One region of the Erwinia sp. AK-PDG3-5 genome, then DNA from elsewhere that is predicted to be linked to it. Evidence: predicted binding sites of a transcription regulator. Region 1 holds the regulator's gene; each other region holds the start of a gene.
The links. Region 1 encodes LexA, which represses DNA repair genes until DNA is damaged. Its sites were predicted from a motif close to TNCTGTATGTACATACAGNA; they were not measured.

Region 1 (3,278 bases):
AAATCGAGGTATTCGTGGAACAGTTTTACCGATTCGACGTTAGGCACGAAATAGGGGAATACGCGTGGGCCGTCATGGATAAACACATGACGTGGCAAAACCGTACCGTCGATTTCCAGCGGATCTAAAGGATCGGGCAGATCCTGTTTACGGCATTGCTCACGCAACGCCAGCAGATCGGCCTTTGAATCATAAGGCAGCACATACATAATAGGGCGCGATGTATCCAGCGCCAGCTCGGAAACCGGCTCGGCGGGAATCGCTTTACTTTTTACCAGGAATTTTACTGGTAAATTCAATAAGTTATAATATAAGTTACGCCAACCTGACATAGATACCATGAAGCCTCTTGTTAGCAAAGCGCCGCAAGCATACCAGAAAGCGCCAGTGAGATCTGTGGTGTTGCAAAATGTGCGCCACCCAGACATTGACGTTAAACATCTCAAAGGGTTCCCTGATTATGGCAAATAACGTCACCGGATTGACTCGCATCATTAATGCAGCCGGTTATTCGTGGAAAGGAATACGCGCCGCCTGGCAAAACGAAGCGGCTTTTCGCCAGGAAGCGGTGGCCGGCATTGTCGCGGTGATTGTGGCGTGCTGGCTGGATGTGGACGCCGTCACCCGGGTGCTGCTGATTGGGTCGGTGATGTTGGTGATCATTGTTGAAATCCTTAACAGCGCGCTGGAAGCGGTGGTCGACCGCATTGGCAGCGAGATGCATCCTTTATCGGGTCGCGCCAAAGATATGGGCTCCGCTGCCGTCTTGCTGACGATATTACTCGCTGTTTTCGTCTGGGTAATGCTGCTAATTCCCTGATTACGGCGCGTTTTCCATAATCTGACAAACTGCTGTTTTTTCCGCATCTTTAGGTTTTCAACGCACAAATACCTGTATATACTCACAGCTGACTGTATAAACAACCAGGGGGCGGGATGAAAGCACTAACTGCAAGGCAGCAGCAGGTCTATGACCTGATACGCGACCACATTAACCAGACCGGCATGCCACCGACGCGGGCAGAAATCGCTGCACAGCTCGGTTTCCGTTCCCCGAATGCGGCTGAAGAGCATCTCAAAGCGCTGGCACGTAAAGGCGTGATCGAGATTGTTTCCGGCGCCTCTCGCGGTATCCGTCTGATGATGGAAGAAGAGGAAGGGTTGCCGCTGATTGGCCGTGTCGCCGCAGGTGAACCTTTGCTGGCGCAAGAGCACATTGAAGGCCACTACAAGGTGGATCCTGAACTGTTCAAGCCGGGCGCCGACTTCCTGCTGCGTGTTAGCGGCATGTCGATGAAAGATATCGGGATTATGGACGGCGATCTGTTAGCTGTGCACAAGACTCAGGATGTGCGTAACGGCCAGGTCGTGGTAGCGCGCATTGACGATGAGGTGACGGTAAAGCGCCTTAAAAAGCAGGGCAATATCGTGCATCTGCTGCCTGAAAACGGCGAATTCCAACCGATCGTGGTCGATCTGCGCTTGCAGACCCTGTCGATTGAAGGTCTGGCCGTCGGTGTAATCCGCAACGGCAACTGGCTGTAAACGCCTGACCTTAACGCGCTGCTTTCGCGGCGCGTTTCTCTTTTGGTAAGCTGTATGCCTTATTGACTGGCATATTCAGCTTGCGTGATGCTTTTAAGCCAGTCGCACAGTGGATGACCATGCGATTATTTTCTCCCTCAGATAACCAACTCTGGCGGCTGGCGCTGCCAATGATCCTGTCGAATATCTCCGTGCCCTTGCTGGGCCTGGTGGATACCGCGGTCATTGGTCACCTTGACAGTCCTTCCTACCTCGGCGGCGTTGCCGTGGGCACTACCGCGACCAGCTTCCTGTTTATGCTGCTGCTGTTCCTGCGGATGAGCACCACCGGATTAACGGCGCAGGCCTTTGGTGCGGGTGATAAACCTGCGCTGGCACGTGCACTGATGCAACCGCTATTGATTGCCCTGGCGGCTGGCCTGCTGTTCATTCTGCTGAAATCCCCGCTTAACCACCTGGCGCTCTCTGTCGTGGGTGGCGATCCTGCCGTGCTGCATCAGGCCACCCTGTTCATGAATATCCGCTGGTTAAGTGCACCTGCGACGCTTGCCAACCTGGTATTACTGGGCTGGCTGCTGGGCGTACAGTATGCCCGTGCACCGGTGATCCTGCTGGTTGTGGGAAACCTGGTCAACATCGTGCTGGATCTGTGGTTCGTGATGGGGCTGGGCTGGGGCGTACAGGGTGCGGCGGCGGCCACGGCGATTGCAGAATACGTCACGCTGGCGATTGGGCTGGTGATGGTCTGGCGGGTGCTGAAACTGCGGGGCATTTCGCTGCCGATGCTGAAAACCGCCTGGCAGGGCAATTTCGGCCGGCTGCTGCGGCTGAATCGCGACATTATGTTGCGCTCTTTACTGCTGCAACTGTGCTTTGTTTCGTTGACGATATTGGGGGCGCGGCTGGGCAGTGAGGTCGTCGCCGTCAACGCCGTATTGCTGATGTTCCTGACCTTCACCGCTTACGCGCTGGACGGCTTTGCCTATGCGGTAGAAGCCTGCTCCGGCGAAGCCTATGGGGCAAAGGACGCAAAAAGGTTGCTGCTGATTTGGCACGCGGCCTGCCGTCAGGCAGGACTGGTGGCGCTGGCCTTCTCGATTATCTATGGACTGACCGGCACGCATATTGTTGCCTTACTGACCTCCATCCCTGAGCTGCAGCAGCAGGCTGACACCTATCTGTTCTGGCAGATTGTCCTGCCGGTCTGCGGGGTCTGGTGTTATCTGCTGGATGGCATGTTTATTGGTGCTACGCGCGCCAGTGAAATGCGCAATGGCATGCTGATTGCGGCACTGGGCTACGGCGCGACGCTGTTCACCGTGCCGGCGTTAGGCAACCATGGTCTGTGGCTGGCCGTTACCGTGTTCCTGCTGCTGCGTGGGCTGACGTTGTGGCTCATCTGGCGCAGGCACTGGCGCAACAACAGTTGGTTTGCGGGCTGAAATAATTCGTTACACCCACCTGCCGCTTCGTTATCTGCTGATCTCCCTGCCTTTTTTCACTTTTCGCTGTCACTTTTAGCTAAAAATGTGGCTTTATCTTTCGCCATTACGGGCAAACTCGCCATCATCTACTACAATTATCTGTACGTTAAGCAGTTAAGCAGCGTTTTATGTTGCTGCTGTGTGGTCTGCAAAGACGAAATCCCTAAAGCTGTGAACCTAAGGTTGAGGAGTTATAAGATGAACAAAGACGAAGCCAGCGGTAACTGGAAACAGTTGAAAGGTAAATTT
Region 2 (3,278 bases), 1.7 Mb from region 1:
AGGCCGGTTTGTCAGAAGATAAAGCCGAGCAGCTTAAGGACGAAGTAACCCGCCACCGCAATCACGATGGGTAAGATATACAGTGGGAAAAACTGCAGGAAAATCGTGTGACGTGGCACGATAATTTTCTCTTCCAACTGCTGGCGGCTGCGCCCTTCTGGCCCTTTCGCATTCTCCAGGATCACCTGATCCTCAATCCCTTCACGCAGATGGCGCGACTGTCGCCACATTCTGGCGCCGGAAGCCTGTAAGGCCAGCCCGACGAAGATCAGCCAGTAGACAATCCAGAAGGTGACGTTGCTGCCGTGATTAAAATCGGGCTGCGGTGAATTATTCCAGAACGCATTAAGGAACCCGGTGTTGAAGCGGATCATATCGATCATCACATGGGAGAAATCCTGCATCACCGCATTAATCCCTTCGCGCTTTTCCCGGCTCTTCTCGAGGAAGGTCATCAGTGAAATCAGCGTTGAAATGAGCGCCGGAATAAAAATAATCCAGCCAGCGACTCGCTTGAGGATCGCGACCCGGCCAGCTTGTTGATAAGTCATGCTTTCTCCTGACTAAGGTTTGAGGTGATAAGTTTACCTTCAGGTAGCGAAATGTGCCTGAAAAAAGTCGTCATGTCGCGTTAAAAGGGGAAGAACCGCCGCAAGCGGGACAATGTTGTCGGTGAAAGCTTCATGCTATGGTGAGGTAAATTTTCAAAAGGAGCCGCAAAATGTCCTATTCCCGCCCCGTCCTTGCCGCCATCTTTGATATGGATGGCCTGCTTATTGATTCTGAACCGCTTTGGGATCAGGCTGAGTTGGACGTGTTTTCCACGCTGAATATCGATTTGACCCGTCGGAATGAGTTGCCCGATACGCTGGGTTTGCGCATCGATCAGACCGTCAGAATGTGGCATGAAGCGCTGCCGTGGAGCGGCCCCTCACAGGAAGAAGTTACCCAGCGGATTATTGCCCGCGCGCTGCATTTAGTCGAAGACAGCCGGCCTCTGCTGCCGGGCGTGGAGCAGGCATTAAAGCTGTGCAAAGCCGAGGGCTTAAAGATCGGCCTGGCGTCCGCTTCACCGCTGCATATGTTGAATCGCGTGCTGGAGATGTTCAATCTGCGCGACTACTTTGACGTGATTGCCTCTGCTGAAGCCCTGCCTTACAGCAAGCCACACCCCCAGGTTTATCTGGATGCCGCCGCCGGATTAGGGGTAGACCCGCTGAATTGCGTCACCTTAGAAGATTCGATTAACGGTATGGTGGCAACCAAAGCCGCCCGCATGCGTTCAATCGTTATCCCGGCGCAAGAACATGCTGATGATGCCCGCTGGTCGCTGGCGAACGTTAAGCTGGCTTCACTAAACGAACTGACCTCTGCGCACCTGCACGGCAGGTAATCCACATCCGGAGCCGGTTTTCTGCCGGCTCCGGTCTGATTTATCGGTCGAAATCGCCCGCGCCACCTCCTCTCTGCTGTTAACCCCTTCAATAACGTAAAAATAGTCATCATTAGTTACAGGGTAACGTATAGTTTCTACTGTATATATCCCCTATACTGTATACATCGACAGTTCAGCAGCCAGGTGTTCCCATGACGGCCGAAGGCCATCTTATTTTTGCTATTGCCAGTGCCATCTTTGCCAAACGCGCCGACCTGACGCCGGAACTGGCTAACGGCGACTGGTGGCATATCGTGCCTGCGACACTGCTGACCTGCCTACTGCCGGATATCGATCACCCTAAGTCTACCCTGGGGCAACGCTTCAGATGGATTTCGCAACCTGTGGCGCGCGTGTTTGGGCACCGCGGTTTTACCCATAGCCTGCTCGCGGTTCTGGGTGGCGTGGCGCTATTCCATTTGAAGGTGCCAAAAGACTGGGTGATCCCCGCGGATGTGTTTCAGGGATTAGTACTGGGATATTTAAGCCATATCGCCGCCGATATGCTGACCCCTGCCGGCGTCCCTTTATTGTGGCCCTGCCGCTGGCGTTTTCGCCTGCCGCTGTTGAGGAGCCAGAAAGGCAATCAGTTAGAGCGCGCGTTATGCCTCGCACTGGTGGGTTACGCCATGTGGTTTCCGCAGGGAATGCCCCCCTTTGGTGCGTCCGGCTGGCCCGCGCAAATGGTTAATTCGGTTCAGAGCGGCATGAACCGGCTGATAAACTCGCAAAGTGCCCATTAAACCCCCAATTAAACGCAAATCGTTATAAGCCATATTTTTTGGATATATGGCAGCACCAGTTTGAGCTGATACCATTCACGCACGTGTCGTACTTGGTACGCGATAAAAATTATCTGAAGCTTACCGGCGTAGGGAATTACGCCATATTGACTGGAGAATTGGGGATGAACCTTCCATTACTCGCTAACCTGGCCGCGTTTGTTGCCCTGTTAGTGATCCTCGCCAAAACCGGCGGCAGCCACTGGAGCCTGTCGAAAAAAGTCCTGGTGGGACTGGTGCTCGGCGTACTGTTTGGCCTGGGCCTGCACACCATTTATGGCTCTGACAGCCCGGTGCTGAAAGAGTCAATCAGCTGGATTAACATTGTCGGCAACGGCTATGTGCAACTGCTGCAAATGATCGTGATGCCGCTGGTCTTCGCCTCGATCCTGAGCGCGGTTGCCCGTCTGCATAATGCCTCGTCGTTGGGCAAAATCAGCGTGCTGACCATCGGCGTGCTGCTATTTACCACCGCTATCTCCGCGTTAGTAGGGGTGTTCGTGACCTGGCTGTTTGGTCTGAATGCCACCGGCCTGGTGCAGGGTGTTCAGGAAACCGCGCGCCTGGCTGCGTTGCAAAATAACTATGTGGGCAAGGTGGCTGACCTCTCCACGCCTCAGCTACTGCTCTCCTTTGTGCCGAAAAACCCGTTTGCTGATTTGACCGGCGCAAGCCCGACCTCAATTATCAGCGTGGTGATCTTTGCCGCCTTCCTCGGTGTAGCTGCTCTGCATCTGCTGCGCGACGACAAACCGAAAGGCGAACGCGTGCTGGCTGCCATTGACGTGCTGCAGGCATGGGTCATGAAGCTGGTTCGTTTGATCATGAAGCTCACGCCATATGGCGTGCTGGCGCTAATGACCAAAGTGGTTGCCAGCTCCAACGTGAACGACATTATCAAGCTGGGCGGCTTCGTGGTGGCGTCTTACCTCGGTCTGGCGATCATGTTTGCGGTACACGCGCTACTGCTGTCGGTGAATGGCGTGAATCCGCGCCGCTTCTTCCGTAAAGTCTGGCCGGTGATTACCTTCGCCTTCACCAGCCGTTCCAGCGCGGCCACC
Region 3 (3,278 bases), 2.4 Mb from region 1:
GGAAAAACTGTGAGTGACAGGGGTAAGGGTTCAGGCGGACCGATCCGCCTTTGCCCGACCCTCAGGCTACCGGCTTCATCCACAGCGCATCAACATTGATGCCGTGCCAGTTAGTGGACTCTTCCGGGCCGGTAATGCTGTCCCAGCAGAAGCGATCGGCGAGGTCGACGATCTCCGGTGACAGCCTCTGGTTGGTGACCAGTGAATAGAAGACGCAGACTTTGGGTTGCAGCAGTGAGCCTCCACCCGGTTCGGCGACCACCGCAATGCGTCCTGAGGCGAGACGCACGGTGGAGCCCACCGGATAGATGCCCACCGCCTTCACGAAGGCGAAGAACACCTTGCGGTCGAAGTGCCCTTCCCAGCTGGCCATTTGGTGCATGGCGCTGGCCGGATTCCAGCCTGCTTTATAAGGCCGGTTAGAGGTGACCGCATCATAGACGTCGCAGACCGCCGCCATCCGCGCCAGCAGCGAGATTTTTTCACCGGCCAGGCCATGCGGATAGCCGCGTCCATCGAATTTTTCATGGTGGTGTAACGCCACGTCCAGCAGATCTTCGCCGCCGCCGCTTTTCCGCAGCAGCGCTTCGCCAATCACCGGATGCTGTTTCATGATGTCGAACTCGGCGTCGGTCAGCTTGCCGGGCTTGTTGAGGATATCCAGCGAGATCCCGGCTTTACCCACGTCATGCAGCAGCCCGGCGGTTCCCGCCCGCCGCACCTGCTCTTCTTCCAGCTGCAGCTGCCTGGCCAGCGACACCATCAGCGCGCAGACGGCGACCGAATGCAGATAGGTGTAATCATCATGGGTTTTCAGCCGCACCACGCTCAGCAGCGCGGCAGGATGTCGGCTGATCGAACCGCCGATTTCATCCACCAGCGGCAGCGTGCTGACAGTGTCGATGGTACGTCCCAGCCGGGCATCGCTGAACATATCCATTACCTGCCCTTTGGCATTCAGGCAAATCGCCTGCGCCTGCTCAACTTCTTGATGCATGCTGATGGGACCACGCGGCACGTCCGCCTGGTCTTCTTCAATCTCTGTGTCTGTTTCGTCCGGCGCCCGCCCTTTAGACAGATCGATCCAGACTTCTTTAATGCCGTTTTCTGCAATCACCTGGATCTGCAGATTGGTGGTCAGCAGCATGTCGTTGTGGACGAGCGGATGCTTGAGCCAGAAAACCTCCAGCTTGTGCACATACATCCCAACGCGCAGCGCCTGTACCTGAATTCGCCTGATCATCCTGTGCCTCTTTGCCAGTTCCTCCATTCAGCACAGGTATCGGCCTTGCCTGAAAAAGCTTCAGTGAATGCGGCGGCTGACCGCATCTTTTACTTAATTTTTACATTTACGCAGGCCGCGTATTCGCCACGTTTTTTCAGGCAGAAACTAAATTCCTCAGCAGAACAAGCGCGTAGGTTTTTACGCTGATTCAGCGGTTGATTGCCAGCACGGATTGATAATACTGTATATAAACACAGTAACATTGAGTCATCATTATGCACATGCACCAACTTGTTGTTTCTCCGCGTCCTCTCACCATCCCGTTGTTCGTTGAACGGGTCGCCTGCGGGTTTCCCTCGCCGGCGGCCGATTATGTGGAATCGCGGATAGACCTGAATGAACTGCTGGTCAGCCATCCCAGCGCGACCTACTTTATCCGTGCGGCGGGAAATTCGATGATCGAGGGTAATATTAACGACGGCGATATGCTGGTGGTAGACAGCTCGTTAAAGCCTCAGCATGGCGATCGGGTGATTGCCGCTATTGATGGCGAATTCACCCTGAAGAAATTGCAGCTGACGCCTTCGGTGAAGCTGCTGCCGATGAATCCCAGCTACGCCGCCATCGATATCGACGACGAAGCCGGGCTGAGCGTGTTCGGCGTGGTGACCTTTATTATTTATGCGGCGCGCTGAGAGAGTGAACTCAGGGGTTAATCACCTGTGACCGATCGCCGGCAAAAAAGCGGGTGAGGTTGTCGAACGCCACGCGAAAATAGGCCTCGTAGCTGGCTTGCTCGACGTAACCGAGGTGCGGCGTACAGAGCACGTTCGGCATCTGCAACAGCGGCGAGGCCGGATCGTACACCGGCTCCTGCTCGTAGACATCCAGCGCGGCCAAGCCCGGACGCCCCTGGCCCAGCGCATGCAGTAGCGCACCCGGCGCGACCAGCTCGGCCCGGCTGGTATTCACAAACAGCGCATCCGGTTTCATCGCCAGCAGATCGGCCTCGCTAATGCTGGCTTCGGTTGCGTCGACCAGTCGCAGATGGACAGACAGAATATCACTGGTGGCAAACAAGGCGGTGCGATCGGCAGGCACGCTGTGACCATCGCGCCGCGCTTCCTCGCGGGCGCGTTCGCTGCCCCATACCTGCACCTGCATATTGAAAGCACGGGCATAGCCGGCAATCAGCTTGCCAATTTTGCCGTAGCCAAGAATGCCGAGGGTTTGCCGGTTAACTGCCCTGCCGATCTCCGTTTGCCAGCGTCCGGCGGCCATGGCATTCACCGAGGACACCAGCTTACGGCGGGAGGCCATTATCAGCAGCCAGGTCAGTTCTGCAGGCGCCACCGGCGAGCCCGTTCCTTCCACCACCGCCACGCCAGCCCGCTGACAGGCCGCCAGATCGATATTGCGCGCGACTTTGCCCGTCTGACTGATCAGCTTAAGTTGAGGGGTTTGTCGCAGAAAAGCGGCATCGATCTGCGTTCGTTCGCGGATCAAAATCAGCGCCTCGGCCGTCGCCAGCACCTCGCTGGCATGCGGATCTGGCAGGTGACCCAGCGCGCGGCACTGAAAGGCCGGATTATCGTGCAGGAAACTAAGCTGAGCGGTTGCCCGCTGATAATCATCCGGTATCGCAATACGTATCACCACGATCTTCTCCTGAGGCTGACGAGGTGCCTATCAGAATAATGCGCGATGGGCTGCTGAGCGAGAACTCTCTTGCCAGTTATCCCGCTCTCTGGCATTTTGGAAGCAATCGTTCCCTTATTGGATACTTATGAACAACGCATCCCTTCTGCCGCAGCACAGCAAAGAGCGCGGCCGCCCACGCGAGTTTGATACCGACCTGGCGCTGGACAACGCCATGCTGGTGTTCCGGGAAAAAGGCTTTCACGCCGCCTCGATTGCGGAATTGGGCGAGGCAATGAACCTGACCGCAGGCAGCATCTATAAGGCGTTCAAGGATAAACGCACGCTCTTCCTGCAGGTTTTTGAGCGTTACACCTCGTTGCGTAATGGCGCGCTGCGCGAGCGTCTGGCGCTG

Region 2: a site for LexA is predicted at 1,550-1,569, ahead of AC1UKS_RS12620 (metal-dependent hydrolase). Genes of this name have one in related genera too.
Region 3: a site for LexA is predicted at 1,465-1,484, ahead of umuD (translesion error-prone DNA polymerase V autoproteolytic subunit). Genes of this name have one in related genera too.

What each region holds. Positions count from the first base shown of each region.
Region 1 is NZ_CM165967.1:4,422,109-4,425,386, reverse strand. Features, by position in the region: gene plsB (glycerol-3-phosphate 1-O-acyltransferase PlsB) at 1-332, opposite strand, end outside; gene AC1UKS_RS20690 (diacylglycerol kinase) at 461-820, shown strand; gene lexA (transcriptional repressor LexA) at 937-1,545, shown strand; gene dinF (MATE family efflux transporter DinF) at 1,665-2,987, shown strand; gene AC1UKS_RS20675 (CsbD family protein) at 3,228-3,278, shown strand, end outside.
Region 2 is NZ_CM165967.1:2,741,422-2,744,699, forward strand. Features, by position in the region: gene AC1UKS_RS12610 (YniB family protein) at 12-551, opposite strand; gene hxpB (hexitol phosphatase HxpB) at 722-1,393, shown strand; gene AC1UKS_RS12620 (metal-dependent hydrolase) at 1,588-2,178, shown strand; gene AC1UKS_RS12625 (L-cystine transporter) at 2,343-3,278, shown strand, end outside.
Region 3 is NZ_CM165967.1:2,034,257-2,037,534, reverse strand. Features, by position in the region: gene AC1UKS_RS09370 (HD-GYP domain-containing protein) at 62-1,243, opposite strand; gene umuD (translesion error-prone DNA polymerase V autoproteolytic subunit) at 1,501-1,920, shown strand; gene AC1UKS_RS09360 (D-2-hydroxyacid dehydrogenase family protein) at 1,931-2,884, opposite strand; gene AC1UKS_RS09355 (TetR/AcrR family transcriptional regulator) at 3,012-3,278, shown strand, end outside.